Regions from separate parts of the Murdochiella vaginalis genome, predicted to be linked through region 2. Evidence: predicted binding sites of a transcription regulator. Region 2 holds the regulator's gene; the other holds the start of a gene.
The links. The regulator HrcA, encoded in region 2, represses chaperone genes, less so after heat shock. The targets are predictions, from matches to a motif close to ATTAGCACTCNATANTATNGAGTGCTAAT.

Region 1: FXY30_RS06035 (co-chaperone GroES) is a predicted target of HrcA. The motif match lies at 1,130-1,158, and genes of this name have one in related genera.

Annotation. Positions count from the first base shown of each region.
Region 1 is NZ_LR698969.1:1,338,228-1,346,936, reverse strand. Features, by position in the region: gene FXY30_RS06045 (class B sortase) at 1-51, shown strand, start outside; gene srtB (class B sortase) at 135-1,025, shown strand; gene FXY30_RS06035 (co-chaperone GroES) at 1,177-1,461, shown strand; gene groL (chaperonin GroEL) at 1,499-3,124, shown strand; gene FXY30_RS06025 (hypothetical protein) at 3,421-3,933, shown strand; gene FXY30_RS06020 (response regulator transcription factor) at 4,002-4,754, shown strand; gene FXY30_RS06015 (pseudouridine synthase) at 4,764-5,510, shown strand; gene FXY30_RS06010 (metallophosphoesterase) at 5,507-6,067, shown strand; gene FXY30_RS06005 (ATP-dependent helicase) at 6,147-8,063, opposite strand; tRNA gene FXY30_RS06000 (tRNA-Leu) at 8,286-8,368, shown strand; gene FXY30_RS05995 (MFS transporter) at 8,429-8,709, shown strand, end outside.
Region 2 is NZ_LR698969.1:1,494,575-1,503,283, reverse strand. Features, by position in the region: gene FXY30_RS06700 (ABC transporter substrate-binding protein) at 1-533, shown strand, start outside; gene holA (DNA polymerase III subunit delta) at 548-1,585, shown strand; gene rpsT (30S ribosomal protein S20) at 1,679-1,948, shown strand; gene lepB (signal peptidase I) at 2,077-3,198, shown strand; gene lepB (signal peptidase I) at 3,215-3,772, shown strand; gene lepA (translation elongation factor 4) at 3,781-5,592, shown strand; gene hemW (radical SAM family heme chaperone HemW) at 5,579-6,793, shown strand; gene hrcA (heat-inducible transcriptional repressor HrcA) at 6,976-7,998, shown strand; gene grpE (nucleotide exchange factor GrpE) at 8,047-8,703, shown strand.

The DNA.
Region 1 (8,709 bases), 160 kb from region 2:
AATGAGAAAGAAAAAGCACCGGAAGAAAGCAGTACGACGCAAAGCTTATAATTTGAACAGGCAGCCGATTCGGGGGTGCAGAGGTAAGAAATAGGGGTCCTCAGCTCGATGCAGGCGAGGATAGGAGAAGAACGATGAAAAAATGGTTACGGCGTCTGATACAGGGCATTTTCCTGATGATCATGGCGTTTAGTGTAGTAGAAATTGGCACCTATCTTTGGGAAAGACAAAAGTCCAATTCGGAAATCGCTGCGGTCCAGAAGCAGCTTGCCGATTTGTCGATTCCAAAGGAGGCTTCTTCCGCTTCTTCCGTGGCGCAGAATGCGCCGATGTTGGATTACGAAGCGTTGATGAATCGCCTGAAGACCATGAATAAGGATATTGTTGCTTATATTATGATCTACGGAGCACCGAATCAATATCCGGTTCTGCAGGCGAAGGACAATGACTACTATCTTCGCAGAGGCATTGACGAAAAGTACAGTATTCAGGGCATTCCTTTTATGGATTATCAAAACAAGCCCGATCTGACGGATCAGAATACGGTTCTTTACGGGCACATGATGTATTACGGAGATGAGATGTTCGGCATTCTCAAACACTTTTTGGACCAGAGCTATGTCGACAAGAGCGATAACCTTTTTTCTCTCGTGAACGAGAAAGGAATTTATACGTATCGTATCTTTTCCATTCGCCAACGCGATGCGACGGATTCGTATCGCGATCCCAATGTGGAGGAGAAAACATTTCTTAACAATTTGCAGAAAGATTTGGACCGCTCCGAAGTGAACTTTCATTTTAAGGAAAAGCTCAGTGCAAAAGATCGCGTCGTGACGCTTTCAACCTGTACCACCACACAGGACGAGAGCAAACGCATCGCCGTTGTAGGCGTATTGGTCAAAATAGAAAACAAGGAACGCACGGTTACGCGCGAGCAGGTCATGAGCATCGACGCAAACAGGGGGTGGGACAATACGGAAAAGCCGCCAATGCCTCCGGCAGATGCATCCGCCGTAAGCAAGTAAACGGGAAGGCGATATCGAATCAAACAAGGCGAGATCCCAGGATCTCGCCTTTAATTTTCCACAAAGGCCTTGAAAAAAGTTTCTTCATGCGGTATATTAAGCATGTTGGCACTCATACAAAGAGAGTGATAATAAAAGACAGGAGGATCGTATGAAACTTAATCCAATCGGAGAGCGCATTGTCATTCATAAATTAGAAAAAGAAGAGACAACGGCATCAGGAATTGTCTTACCGTCATCGGCGCAGGAACAGCCGCAATATGCGGAAGTCGTTGCTATCAGCGATAAAATTTCCGCCCAGGATGAATACAAAGATGCGGTTAAAATAGGCGATCGTGTGATTTATTCGAAATATGCCGGAACCGACGTGAAGTTGGATGGCGAAGAATACATTGTCATTAAGATTGAGGACGTGCTGGCTGTTGTTCGTGACTGACTGCAGCAGATAAAAGGAAAGAGTAAGGAGAGAACGTATGGCAAAACTCATCAGTTATAACATTGAAGCCCGCAGCAAGATTCAGGAGGGCGTGAACAAATTAGCGGATACGGTTAAGGTCACTCTTGGCCCTAAGGGGCGCAATGTGGTTTTAGAGAAAAGCTTCGGTGCACCGCTTATCACAAACGACGGCGTCACTATTGCGAAAGAGATTGATCTCGAAGATGCTTTTGAGAACTTGGGCGCGCAGTTGGTAAAAGAAGTCGCCACCAAGACCAATGATGTGGCGGGTGACGGCACCACGACAGCTACTTTGCTGGCACAAGCCATCGTGCGCGAGGGCCTGCGCAATATTGCAGCCGGCGCAAATCCGATGGTGGTGAAGCGCGGCATGAAAAAAGCATCCGATTTCGTCGTGAAAAAGTTGCAGGAAATGGCCAAGGAAGTAGACACCATGGATGCCATTGCCAACGTTGGCACCATCTCCGCCGGAGAACAGGCAATTGGACAGATGATTGCCGAAGCGATGGAAAAAGTCGGTAAAGATGGTGTGATCACGGTGGAAGATTCCAAGACGATGGAAAACACGCTAGAAGTCGTTGAAGGAATGCAATTCGATCGCGGCTACCTCTCGCCGTACATGGTGACCGATACGGAAAAAATGGTCGCGGAATTGGAAGATCCCTACATTCTTATTACGGATAAGAAGATTGGAAATATTCAGGATATTCTGCCGCTTCTCGAACAGATCGTACAGTCCGGGAAGACACTGCTCATTATTGCAGAGGACGTAGAAGGCGAAGCGCTGGCTACGTTGGTGCTCAATAAGATTCGTGGAACGTTTAATGCCGTCGCAATCAAGGCTCCGGGATACGGAGATCGTCGCAAGGAAATGTTGCAAGATATTGCGATTTTGACGGGCGGCCGTGTTATTACGGAAGATCTTGGGCTGGACCTCAAGACGGCCACAATTGACATGCTTGGCCGAGCCGGCAAGGTCAATATTGATAAAGAAAAAACGGTGATCGTCAGCGGACACGGCGACAAGAGCGCCATTTCGCAGCGTGTAGAGCAGATCAAAAAGCAGATTGAAAATACCGAGTCTGACTACGACAAGGAGAAGCTGAAGGAACGCTTGGCAAAATTGGGCGGCGGCGTTGCTGTCCTGCGTGTCGGTGCAGCAACGGAAACCGAGATGAAGGATAAGAAGTTGCGCATCGAGGATGCCCTTTCTGCAACGCGTGCAGCGGTCGAGGAAGGAATTGTTGCCGGCGGCGGCACAGCGATGATCGATGCGATCAACGATGTGGATGCCTATATTGCAGACTTTGAAGGGGATGAAAAAGTCGGCGGACAGATCATTGTGCGCGCGCTGGAAGAACCGTTGCGCCAGATTGTCGCGAATGCGGGCCTTGAACCCTCTGTCGTGGTGGAAAAGGTGAAGGCGAGTGCAGCAGGAGAAGGCTTTGATGCCATGCGCGAAGAATACGTCAACATGTTCCGTGCAGGCATTGTGGATCCGACCAAGGTGACCCGGTCGGCTCTGCAGAATGCTGTGTCCATCGCCTCGATGTTCCTTACCACGGAAGCCGCAGTCGTGAGCATTCCGGAAGAAAAGAAGGATCCAGGAATGAACCCGGGGGCAGGGTACGGCGCCTATTAATTTGTCCTGCAGGCGTTAAAAAGAAACAAAATTGGAAAAACGGCAATAGAACGGAAGTGTGCGTTCTGTTGCCGTTTTTATTTTATTGAAAAAAGGGAAAAAGAATGCCGTTTTATGAAATTGTTGCGACGGCGTATTTTTCTTGAGACACATTGAAACGTCAGGAAACATAGACAGATGAACAGCTTTGGTACAATAAGTTTACCTCACGAAAGTGGAAGGAGGAAGGGATAGCAAAAGGGTTATTCGAGAGACAAAATGAAACCTTCTCCGGAAGGAGAGGAAAGGAGAGAAAAATGGATTCCGGTTTTACAGAACATCAATCACGTATTCGCGCACATATTATTGATTTACTTTCCCGTTATAAAACAAATCAGGAAAAATTGGAACGCTATCGTGAAGAGGAAATCGTGCGCGAAGCACAATCCGTCAATGACTATGTAGCCGCGATGATCCCGACGCAAAAATCCGTTTCATCCGACTCGTCGTCTTGCCTGGATTTGCCTTCGCTCTCTTTTCTATTGGAACTTGAAAAGCGACAATTTTTTTCGACTCTGGAGCGGCTGAAAATTGAAGTGCAGCTCGTTAAGCTGTTGCTGCTTCATCTTTCCGATGAGGACGTGACGCTTTTGACAAATCGCTATTATAAAAGCTACTCCATATCAAGAGTATGCAGCGAGATGTTTTTTTCGCGCAGCACATTCTACCGTCGTCACGAGGAAATTTTGAACCAACTGGTGTTGTATTATGATTCCATTTTTCCGCATTCGGCACAGTCATCTTCGGATGCTTCCCTTGATGAGGGATGATGAAAGAGAGCCCCTTTTCATTTTTCTATTTTCTTGCTATTCTGTAGAGGAGAATTGAAGGAGGCACTATGCGGCTTTTAATCATTCATCCGGATGAAACCATATTAGAAGACCTTTCGGCGGCCTTCCTTTATGACGGCTACGAGGTGTTCCGTGCAGCTTCGCTCAAGCGTGCCAAGGAAATTCTTCTTCAACAGGAGGTGGATTTAACCCTTCTGACCGACGAAACCGAAGAAGAAAACATTTTGGATTTTTATTCGGTTTTAGAAAGCTCTCATGCCTTTCCGGCAATGCTCATGACACGATCGCCATCGGTGAAACACATTGTTCTTTTACTGGAATATGGCTATCAGGAAGTGGTGCGCTATCCCATGGATATGCTGGAAATCAAGGCCAGGGTACGTGCCTTGCTTCGTCAGAAGCCCATGGCCGTAAGCACTTGCGAGAATCAATTCATGATGGAGCTTTTTGGACTGCAAATAGACTTGATTCATCGCATACTTTCGCGCGACGGAAAAAGCGTACAGCTGACAAGCAAGGAATTTGAAGTGCTTTTGGTTTTGATTCGCGAAAAGGGAGAGGTGCTGACGCGAGCCGATTTAGCGCGCGATTTATGGTCGGAAACGGATGAGGTGCATGAGCGCAATATCGATGTCTATGTGCGCCGCCTGCGCGAAAAACTCAGCACGCTGGGCATGGATGACCTGGTCGCGACAAAATGGGGAGAAGGCTACCTCTTACGATCCACGGATCCCTTGCGATGGAAGGCCAGAGAACTAACGCATGCTTACGGCGTGCAAGGAAAAGTGGACCGGAAATGAGGATTTCGCTTGCGTATTCGTCTCGATAAATGGCTGTCGCATCAGGGTTTAGGATCACGCAAAGAGGTCAATGCTCTGATCCGCGCCGGAAGGGTACGTGTAAACGGAACGACGATTACAGTGCCGAAGCATATCGTTGAGGAAAGCGATAGCGTGCAATACGATACAAATGACGTTGCCTTTCCGCGCTATGCCTATTTTCTCTTACATAAGCCTAAGGGGGTATTATCCGCTACGCGCGATAAACGGCAAACGGTTCTTGACCTGCTGCGGACGGAAGATCGTTTTCGGCCGCTGTTTCCTGTAGGAAGACTGGACATGGACACGACGGGGCTGTTGTTGCTGACGGATGACGGCAGATTGGCTCATGCCTTGTTGTCTCCACGACGGCATGTAGAAAAAGAATACTATGCGGAACTCGATATCCCCATTGATGAGGCACTCATCGCTGATTTTGCAAAGGGAATTCTTTTAGAACCGGAGGGTATCCTTACAAGACCGGCCCACTTGTTTTTGCGCGAGGACGGGCGCGTCAGCGTGACCATCACCGAAGGCAAATATCATCAGGTGAAACGTATGTTTGCTGCCGGCAATCGAAAGGTGCTTTCTTTGCACCGTCATCGCATGGGACCGTTGGTGCTGGACGCCGACCTTCCGGAAGGGGAATATCGGCCATTACGCGAAGAAGAAATTGAACAGTTGCGCCTCGCCGCGGGCCAACGCCCCGAAGGGGGCTTAGGAAGCGAAGAAAGATGAGGAAGTACTATATCGCCGATTGTCATTTTGGCGATGAAGAAGTGATTCGTTTCAGCCACCGTCCCTTTTCTACGGTGCAGGAAATGGATGAAACCATGATAGAGCGATGGAACCGAACCGTTAAGATTTCCGACGAGGTGTATATCGTTGGAGATCTGATTCATCGTTGCTCTGAACCAGAAAAATATCTTGCGCGATTAAACGGCCGCCTGCATCTTATTTTAGGAAATCATGACCGCTGCATCGCAGAAAATCCGTCTTTACACCGTTATTTTTCAGAAATCACAACGTATGCGGTCGTTTATGACGGCCATCATCGTCTGGTGCTTTTTCACTATCCGATGCTGGAATGGGACGGCTATTATTACGGCACGTGGCATCTTTACGGTCATATTCACAATCATCCGTCCCTCACGCAGGAGCGCGTCAAAGAATTGCCCAAAGCCTTAAATTGCGGTGCGGACGTTGTTGGGTATTGTCCCCGTACTTTTGATGAATTGGTGGCCATCAATAAACGGGATTGTTATCGTTCTGCACGACCGCAGGGTGCAGTATAACGACTCTATCAACATGAGCTTTATCACTAACAGCGAAATTTCACTCGGGCCTGTGCGGGCTCGAGTGAAATAGTTTCGCTTATCGCACCTTGCGTGCCTTTCCCGCCAGCTCGTCGATGAATTGGGAATGCTTTACCGGACGATCCCAAACGGCTTCGCGTCCCATCAGGCGTAAACGACGTTTTGCACGGGTCATACCGACGTAGAACAGGCGTCGTTCTTCTTCCAGCAAATCGGGATTGCCGGCGGCATTTTCTTCCAGCGCCAAGGAAGAGGGAAATTCCGTTTGGATGAGATCAATCAACCACACGGTGTCGTATTCCAACCCTTTTGCGCTGTGAATAGTGGAAAGAACCACCGGCGGATCGTGTGTGGCGTCGATCCCGAAGCCTTCCTTTTTCAGTTCTTTTGCAGTTCTTTCCTCTCGGTCTTTTTGACTGCGCTTTTCCAAGGCGTACAGACGTTCGCGAAACGCGGGAAAACTGGAACAATAGGAGGCACAATCCTCCAACCATTCAATAAGCCGTGCCTCAATGGAGACCGCATTGGTACCGCGGCGTGCGCGTTCCTTCAGAAATTCTTTGTAGCCGATTTCCTGATAGAGAATATGCAGCGCCTGCTTCGGTGTTGCGGTTTGCATACGCGAAAAAGCGTCCTCCAGAAACATAAGTCGCTCTTGATAAAATGAGGTTTGCGTTTCTTCCGCAGCAAGAAGCTGACGCCAGACGGTTTCTCCTGTCGGCGCGGTGTCTAAGGCTGAAAGAAAACTTTTTTTTAAAAATTGGTTCATTTTATAGTAGATGCGCGAAAAGCTGGCTACATCACAAGGATCCGTCGAGAGATTGAAGAAGTCGAAAACATCGCGTATCACCGCGTGATGAAAATACCGGGAGACATCCGAACGCAACTGAAAGGCGATATGATGCCGATCCAGCGCATCCATCAGCGCCAGTGCGGAGAGGTTATTGCGATAGAGCACTGCCACATTTCCTTGCGCCCTGTCTGCAGGAAGATCCCGGCACAATCGATCGATCTGTGCGCGCAGCGAATGGGTGAGAATCACGCGCGTTTTTTCATCGCTTTGGGTATCGCTTTTTGCCGTTTTTCCGTAGCGTGCCGAATTTTCACGGATCAGCCCGGCGGAAAGTTTGACGATGTTTTTGGTCGAACGGTAATTTTCCTGCATAAAAAGCACTTTGGTATGGGGAAAAAGCGTCTTCACGTTTAACAGATACTTCGGATCCGCACCACGAAAGCTGTAAATGGACTGATCATCGTCCGCAACGATGAAAATATTGTTTTCCGGAGCTGTCAGCAGATGCAAAATGCGCCATTGGACAAGGGAAGTGTCCTGTGCCTCGTCCACCTGATAGTAACGATATTTTTGTTGCCAACGTCTCCGTACGGTTTCGTCCTGATCCAATACTTGCAAGGTGCGCCAGAGCATATCATCAAAGTCAATGAGGTGATGCTGGACCTTAAACTGTTGATAGGCCTTTTGCAGCATTTCAAAACGGGAGGAACGGATTGCTGTTTTTTTCTTTGCTTCTTCGGCACTCGTTAACGTGTTTTTCATGTAACTGTCGAGACGAAAGAAGTCATTTCCCTCGTCTTCACCCATGGGCTGTTGAAAAAGTTGGCGATACAGGGCGTCTATAATGCGATACTTATTGTAGGAGCGGGATGCTTCCAGCAACTCCAGGGGTTGATGCTTTTCTGCGGCATACTCCCGCAAAATACGATAGCAAAAGGCGTGGATGGTTGAAAAAACCGCAGCCTCATTGCCGTTCTGCGCTTTAAAGCGGCTTTTCATATCCAACGCCTGTTGACGAGAAAAGGTAATGGACGCAATGGCCTCAACAGGAATCCCTGCCGCTTCCATCTGTCGTAGGCGCTCCAGCAGTATGGTGGTTTTTCCTGCGCCCGGAACGGCCAGAACCAGACAGGGGCCCTCTCGATGGGCGATAGCTTGCTGTTGTGTGGGTGTAAAAATCATCTTTGCTCCGCTTCTTCACGATCGACTGTTTTCATTGTAACGAATTTTGTGTTTCACGGTGTTCCGATTTTTCTACTATGCATGTAGTCGTCTCGTGCTTCTTATGTGTCCTACCGGCGCTGCAGGCTCTATGGCATTCCAGAGGGTGCACTATTTCTTGATAAGAAGCGGCGCTTGCAAGGACGAAAGAGACTGTGGTACAATGGGCGAGTCAAGTTTTGCGCTGGTGTGTCGGAATGGCAGACGAGGCAGACTCAAAATCTGTTGCTAGCAATAGCGTGTGGGTTCAAGTCCCACCACCAGCATAGCGAAGGGCGGCCTCGGTCGCTCTTTTTTTCCGTCCGAAGGCAGGAAAGGGGCAGCACATGAAAAAGCGATCTTTGGGGCATTCGTTCGCTTCAGGAGCCATGACTTTTATCCTACTGATGGGCATTGTCAGCCTTTTTTCCGATATGACCCATGAAGGCGCACGCGGTATTTTGGGAGATTACTTACAGCTTGCGGGGGCAAAAGGCGAAACCATCGGCTTCATTTCCGGTCTGGGTGAACTTCTCGGCTATTCGCTGCGCCTTGCTTCCGGCTATCTCGCCGATCGCACGAAAAAGTATTGGACCTTGATCTTTGTAGGCTATGGCTTGCAGGTGTT
Region 2 (8,709 bases):
ATTCCTTAATGGTGGCATTGGTTCGCGAGGGCGCATCTGTGAATTCCACCGATCCGAAAGAGCTTACGGCGGCGAAGGAAGATTTAATTCGTCAATACCCGCTGGTATACGCGTATCTCATCGACGAGATTCGGGATCTCATGATCAACGGGGAGAATGCGCTGGCCGTCATGTATTCCGGCGACGCCTATGCCGCCATGCAGGAGAATCCGGATCTGGATTTTGTGAATCCGCCGGAAGGCGGAAATCTTTGGTTTGATGTGTTTGCCGTTCCCAAAGGTGCACAGAACAAGGAAAATGCGGAAAAATTCATCAACTTCATGTTGCGTCCGGACGTCATGGCGCAGAATGCGGAATGGGTGGGCTATTCGCTTCCGAGTGAAGCGGGGCGAGCACTTTTGCCGGAAGAGACGCGCAATTCTCCGGTGGCCTATCCGGACCCCAAGACGTACGAAAAGTATGAAGTGTTTGAATATATCGGCGATGCCGTACATCTTTATGATCAGCTCTGGCAGGATGTCAAGAATCAGTAAGGAGAGGAGGAATCATGAATTACGTGGACTGGCTTTCCCATGTGGATCGGGGCGAACCCGGCCAGGTTCTTCTCTGCTGTATTCAGGAACCCTACCTCTGGGAAATGCTGAAGAGCGTGCTGCAAAACGATGTATTGGGCGGAAACTTCCTCTCTTTTAACTACGAACACCTGGATGGTCGCACGCTTTCACCCGAAGCCTTGGTTTCCGCTTTGGAAACCCTGCCTCTGATGGGGGAGCGGCGCGTAGTCGTTGTGGAAAACGTGCCTTTGCAAAAAGAAGCCCTGCAAAAAAATGAGACGTTGTTGAACACTCTGTATGAGAGTGTTTTGCATCGCCCGCCGCATGTGCTCTTGGTTTTGGGCTTCGAGGGGGAAAAGCCGTTTCGTGGAAAAGTGCTTCGACAAATGGAAGCGGATCTGCAGCGCATTTCGCTCTCTCCCTTGACGGAACCGGAGCTGGAACGATTTATCATGAAGAAATGGCAGCAACGCGGCATCACTCCTGAAAGAGGCGTCGTGTCTCTTCTTATTTCCTCCAGCGAATATCTGGATCCGCGCGCAGAGAAAAACCTGTATGATGTGGAGAATCTCGTAGCGTCCACGGCCTCATTGGCCAAAAACGGCCTCTTATATCGTCGGGATGTGGAAGAGGCGCTCATTTCGCCTTCCGAACGCAATATTTTTGCTCTGATGGATGCCATCAATGACCGCCGTGCAGCGAGTGCCTGCGCCCTAATAAAGGGCTACGAATCCTTGGGGGAAGATCCGTTTCGTCTGTTTTACATGTTGGTGCGTCAAGTACGCAATATGATCGGAGTCAAGCGTGCCGAAGGCATGCGCCTTTCTCCACGAGACGGCCAAGCCCGCTTAAAGCTGTCTTCCTTTGAATACGGCAAATTGCGTCGCGGCGTGCAACGTTATACGGAGGAGGAACTGATCGGCTATCACGATCGCCTGTTTTCGATGGAAAAACGCATGAAAACACAGGTGTTTGACCTCGAATCGGAATTGGAGCGCTTTGCACTGTCCTTGGAGCGCGAAAAAGCGTAAATTGCTTTTTTTGATTTGCATAGAGCAAAAGATTGTGGTAAACTGTTCAGGTATCGAAAAAAAGATCTCATGCTACCAAAGGAGGTGAGCGAATTGGCCAATATTAAGTCGGCAAAAAAGAGAATTGACATTGCTAAACGCAACCGTCTGCGCAACCGCAGCAAGCGTTCCGAGATTAAAACCTACATCAAAAAGTTTGATGCGGCGTTAGAGGCGAACTCACCTCAGGAAGCGCAAGAGCTGTTAAAGGTGATTGACCGCAAGCTGAAGCGTGCTTCGTTGCAGAGCGCGTATTCGAAAAATGCAGCAAGCCGCGCCGTCAGCCGTCTGCAAAAGCGCCTGAACGTTGCGTCTGCCCAGTAACAACGAATCAACATACGAAGAACAGAAAAGAGCCGATTTTCTTTTGAACGGCTCTTTTTTTATGCTCTTTTTTCGCCTCCTGCTGTGCTATACTGAATGCGATGAAAGACGAATGGAGAGGCAAAGCGATGACGAAAGAACAAAAAGACCGGCGCTTGCTTTCGCTGGATGCTGTTTTTATGGACGACGAACCGGTAGAGCAAAAGGAAGAAGAGCTGGAATCGGTCGCAACACAGGACAAAGAGATGGAGCCGGCCCAGATTCCCGATACGAACGAGGAAGAAGAGAAGCCGAGCGAAGCGCCGAAACGAAGTGCTGGCCATCTGCGCCGTTTTCTGAAAGAGCGCGTTTCCGACGAGACGAGAGAGAAGTTGGAACAGACGGAGCGTGCGCAACGCAGCGCCCGCGAAATCGAGGCGTTGAATCAGGAGGCGCCGATTCCTGAGATGGACTTTTCAGAAGAGGAACAGGCGGACGACACCGAAGATCTGACGATACTTCTTCCTACTATTACGAACGAATCGGCACCTTCCGAGGAAACGAGAATTTTTGCGCCCATTTCCGTCCCGAAAGAGGAGACGCGGACAGACGAACATAACGTATATTCGGGGCATGAGCAAGCCAAAGCGACGGAGCTATTCGCTGCAGAGGAAGATTGGCCGGATGAGGAGAACGCGCCTCTCACACCCGCTTATCCCGATGCGGATGATGAGGAAGAAAAAGCGAAAGAGAAGGGCGTTCGCGGCTTCTTTTTCAATTGGATTTTGCCCATCGGCGTGGCGCTGTTGCTTGCCATCGTGATCCGCTTTTTTATCGGCGGCGCGACTACCGTCAGCGGAACGTCCATGGAGCCTACGCTGCATAACGGCGATTTTCTGTTGGTCAGCAAAATTCCGACCTATCTCAAACAATATAAGCGTGGAGACATTCTCATCGTGGATTCCCCCGATCTGGACGAATTCTATGTCAAGCGTCTGATCGGTCTACCGGGAGAAACGGTTGAGATCGATGACGGCAAAGTCTATATCAACGGCAAATGGATGAAAGAATATTATACGAATCAGGAAACGGTTTCGTATGCCAGCTCGAAATGGACACTGGGCGAGAATGAGTATTTTGTTATGGGCGATAATCGCGGCACGGGAGCCAGCAACGACAGCCGATTGTTTGGGCCCGTTTTGGCGGAGCATATCAAAGCGGTTTCGCGCGTGCGCATCTGGCCGATTACGAAGATGATGTTGATGTATTGATGGCAGCGAGGAATGGATGAGAACACCAATGTCCCATCATACGCCTAAGCGGCGTGTGGAACGTGAATTTAAAGCGCTGGAGGCGATACGCATTCTTGTCATCGCCATCGTGATTGCCTTTTTCATTACGCATTTTATTGTGGCGAGCACCGTTGTGGAGGGATCTTCTATGGAAGAAACGCTCCATAACGGGGATCGTCTCTTTGTGTTTAAGCAAGGTATTACGGCGGAAGGCTTAAAACGCGGGGATGTTGTCGTTTTTCATTCGCCGGATGAGAATCGCGATTATATTAAACGTGTGGTGGCGCTTCCGGATGAGTATGTGCAGATTGAAGACGGCATGGTCTACATCAATGGAAAACGTCTGGAAGAGCCCTATATCAATACCAGCTTTACGCATGTGCGCGAGAACACCGAATGGTTGGTGGGAAAAGATGAACTCTTTGTATTGGGGGACAATCGCAAGCAAGGCGCGAGTCGTGACAGCCGGTATTTCGGCACCATCCCGCTCCGCTCTGTCGTAGGGCGCGCGGTATTTCGGTATTTTCCTTTTAACGCATTCGGCGGGTTTTAGGAGGATGTATGGGAGATCGGCAAGAAAATATTCGTAATTTCTGCATTATTGCACACATTGACCATGGCAAATCCACCTTGGCGGATCGGCTCATCGAAATGACCGGCGCCGTTACGATGCGTGAGATGAAAGAACAGCTTTTAGATTCCATGGATTTGGAGCGCGAGCGCGGCATTACGATCAAGCTCAAGGCGGTGCGCCTCTTTTATGAAGCGGATGACGGCGTCGTCTATACGCTCAATCTCATTGATACGCCGGGTCATGTGGACTTTAACTACGAGGTTTCGCGTTCCCTTGCCGCCTGCGAGGGCGCTGTGCTCATCGTCGATGCTTCCCAGGGAGTGGAGGCGCAGACCTTGGCCAACACGTATCTGGCGCTGGAGGAAGACCTCGAAATTTTACCGGTCATTAACAAGATTGATCTGCCCGGTGCCAATATTCCCATGGCCAAAGAGGAAATTGAAAATGTTTTGGGCTTTGACACAGAAGGAATACCGCTGATCTCCGCAAAGGCCGGAACGAATATCAAGGCGGTTCTGGAAGATATCGTACAGAATATTCCTGCGCCGTCCGGCGATCCGAAGGGACCACTGCAAGCCCTGATTTTCGATTCCTATTACGATCCCTATTTGGGCGTCGTAATGTTCGTGCGTGTGAAGGATGGAAAAATTGTTCCGGGCATGCGCATTCGATTGATGGCGACCGGCAAAGAATACGAAGTGGATGAGGTCGGCTATGATGCACGCGGTCACGTGAGGACCGATGAGCTTTCCACGGGCGATGTCGGCTATGTGGTCTGTTCCATTAAAACCGTAGGCGATGCGGAGGTCGGCGACACGATCACCTCTGCCGAGAATCCGGCGGAAGCGCCACTTCCGGGCTATAAAAAAGTCGTTCCCATGGTCTATGCCGGCATCTATCCGAGCACCAATGAGGACGTCAACAGTGTGCGGGATGCGTTGGAGAAATTGCAGGTTAACGATGCCGCGCTGGTGTTTGAAAAAGAAAATTCCGCCGCACTGGGCTTCGGCTTTCGTTGCGGCTTCTTAGGCATGCTTCATATGGAAGTGATTGAGGAACGTCTGGCACGGGAATTCAATCTCGATATTCTGGCAACCGCACCGAGCGTTATTTATCACATTACGCTGCACAATGGAACACAATATAGCATTCAGAACCCGACCGATTTTCCGGATCCGACCGATATAGAACGGGTGGAGGAACCCATTGTGCGTGCCGACATCATGACACCGAAGGAATACATCGGTACGATTATGGAATTATGTCAGGATCGGCGCGGCGTGTATAAGAACATGGAATACATGGATGAACGCCGCGTTTCCATGCATTATGAGATGCCCTTGAATGAGGTCATCTATGATTTCTTTGATGCGTTAAAATCCAAAACACGCGGCTATGCAAGCCTTGACTATGAGCTGCAGGGCTATCAGCCTTCCGATCTGGTGAAGCTGGATATTCTGGTCAATAGTGAGCCGGTGGATGCGCTTTCGCTCATCGTGCATCGCGATAAAGCGTATGAGCGCGGACGGCTCATTTGCGAGCGGATGAAAAAAGAAATTCCGCGCCATCAGTTTGCGGTGCCCATCCAGGCGGCCATCGGGGCGAAAATCATTGCCCGTGAGACGGTTTCCGCATTGCGCAAAGACGTGCTTTCCAAGTGCTACGGTGGCGATATTTCGCGAAAAAAGAAACTGCTGGAAAAGCAGAAGGAAGGCAAGAAGCGCATGAGCCAAATCGGAAACGTCAACATTCCGCAGAGCGCATTTTTGAATGTACTGAAGTACGATGAAGAAAACTGAGAACACCTTCCAAGCGGCACCGGAAATTCGTCCGCTTGGACTCTATATTCACTATCCCTTCTGCCAAGAGCGTTGCTTCTATTGCGATTTTTTAACGTTTCCGCATGCCGAGGCCTTGCAGGCTCCCTATCTTTCCTCTTTAAAACAGGAAATTCATCTCTTGGACCAGGCGCAAGGGCGGCAACAAATGCCGTTTCTTGCGCCCGTTTCGTATGTTGTGGATACTGTTTATTTCGGCGGAGGAACCCCTTCGCTTTTGCCGCCGGAAGCGGTGGTATCTCTTTTGGATGCGCTTCGCGCCGCCTTCTCCTTCGCGAAAGACGTGGAAATTACGCTGGAAGCCAATCCGGGAACGCTGCATAGAGACGGACTCGCGACTCTTGTTGCTGCCGGCGTGAACCGCGTCTCGCTCGGTGTGCAAAGCATGTCCGATACGCTGCTTACGCGTCTCGGCCGTACGCATACCGCTGCAGACGTTACAAGGGACATTGCTCTCTTGCGGGAGACCGGTGTACGAAACGTGAATGTGGACTTTCTTCTCGGCTTGCCGGGGCAGTCTCTGGAAGCGATTCGTCGGGATCTATCTTTTATAGAAGAATGGCGTCCGCAACACGTTTCCTGGTATTCTCTCATTTTAGAAGAAAAAACCTATTTTTCGTGGCAGGCGCAACATGGCGATCTGCCCTTGCCGGAAGAGGCACTTCTTTTACAGGAAGAAGAGGAAGTCTTGAACGGCCTCTCTGCTTTAGGCTATGCGCGCTATGAAATTTCCAATTTTGCGCTGCCATCTTATGCCTCGCGGCATAATCTGAAATATTGGAGTGCTGCAGACTATCTTGGAATCGGTGTCGGCGCGGCGAGCTATCTGCAGGGAGAACGCTATCGCAATCCTGCAGGCATTCATGCCTATGGCAAGGAGATTGCGGAAGGACGCTTGCCCCAGCAGCGCGAAGAGCGTACGCTGGAAGAGGACCTGTTTGAGCAGGTCATGATGGGCTTGCGCAAAATACAGGGTATTGATCGTAATGCGTTTTATGCCCGCAACGGCATCGATGTACTCGATATGGCGCCGAAGCGCATTGCCGAAGCACAGAAAAATGGTTTGCTCTGCGTTACGCCGACACATATTGCTTTCACACCGGCAGGACTCAATGTACAAAATGACGTTTTATCCGACATCCTTTGGGAGTGGGAAGGCTGACGACGAACCACCACATTTTTTTCGCTTTCCATTGACAAAGGAGAAGATGCCTTGTATCATAGTGTTAGCACTCAAAGAGATAGAGTGATAACAGGATGGAAACGGAGCGGTTGCATTGTTCCATGCAAGATACCGTAAACCGGACACTAGCTTGATGGGCTTCATCCATGGAAGGAGGCAATATGGACGATCGAAAAATGTTCATTCTGGGCGCCATTTTGCAATCCTATATTCACGAAGGACAGCCCATCGGATCACGAACGTTGCGGCGTGACTATGAGATGAACATATCCGCAGCTACGATTCGAAATGAAATGAGCGATCTGGAACACATGGGTTATCTGGAAAAGGCGCATACCTCTTCCGGACGCGTTCCCGTCGAAAAGGCGTATCGCTGGTATGTGGATGAGTTATTGCGACGCGGAGAAGACCCGGAGCCGATTTCCGCTCTAAGCAGCCGAAGTTTGCTGAAGCAGTCCTACGATCCGGAAAGTTTACTGGAGCAGGCGCTCACGATTCTTTCCGATTTAACTGACAGTGTGGCGTTTGCCCTTTTGCCGGCGCGCACGGACGATATCATCGAAAAAATTCGTTTTCTGCCGCTTTCGGCGCACGAATTGCTGACAGTAACCGTATTCAATACGCGTTTTGTGGACACCGAGTTGATTCGTCTGGACGGGGATTACAGCAAAGAGCGTCTCGAGCGTCTGGGTGAAATTTTCCAGGAGTTGTTTGAAGGCCATCGTCTCTGTGATGTTTCCGCTTTCTTGCAATCCGATTATTTCAGCGGGACGGTGACACACGGCAACCTCATGAGTGAGCTCATTCCGACCTTGCTCGAACGACTCAATGCCAAGCATGGAGAACGCGTAGTGTTCCAAGGCATGGCCAAGTGGTTGCGTTTCGTAGAAGGCAGCGATCTGCCGGGTGCGTTACAGTTTCTGGAGGAATTGCGAACGAACTCCGATTTTCTGGGCTTGCTCGATCAAATCTCACCGCAAGAGGGAACGATCGTGCGTATCGGCTCCGAAAATGAATTGCCCCTGCTGCATCGGGCTTCACTCATCGCGACACCGTTTCGCGTACACGATCAGGTCTATGGAGCGCTGGGAATCATTGGGCCATTGCGGTTACACTATCGCAACGCCATCGGCCATGTGCGGCGCATGGGAAAATATCTCGATTCCATTACAGGACGAGTCTAAGGTTGAATTCCGGCGGCAAGTGGTATCGTGCCGCGGAAAGGAGGAAGCATGAAAAATAAAAAGAAAAAGGTAACAGTCGAAGAACTGTTGCAACAGGAAAAAGAGGTTGCACAGGAGACCGGTGGTAAACCGAACCAAAGCGACGATACCTTCGCGGATGCGACGGGAAAGACGTCTCATGAAGAAGCGGACGAACGGATGAACAGAAATGGGGACGACGCCGAAGAAGGGAATGTGAACGCAACAACGGACGATCCATCCGACAAAAAGGATGCTTCCGTAGATGAATCGAAAAACGAAGAAATCGCCGTCCGGTATTTGCGATTACAAGCCGACTTTCAAAATTACAAACGCCGTACCGAGGAAGAGCAGAAAAATACAATACGTTACGCGAATGAGCGTCTGATTCTGCAGCTGCTCGATGTGGTGGATAATTTTGAACGCGCCTTAGCCACGGAAAAAGAACACGATAATTTCTTCCTGGGGATGGAAATGATTCATTCCCAGTTACGCGAGATATTGGAAAAAAACGGGGTGGAAGCCATTGTGGCGGATGGCGAAGCCTTTGATCCTAATCTGCACCATGCGGTACTTACCGAAGAGAGTGCGGAGGTGGACGAAGGGCACGTCATTGAAACCCTGCAGACAGGATATAAGTTGAACGGAAAATTGATTCGGCCGGCCATGGTCAAAGTGGCGAAATAAGGCTGA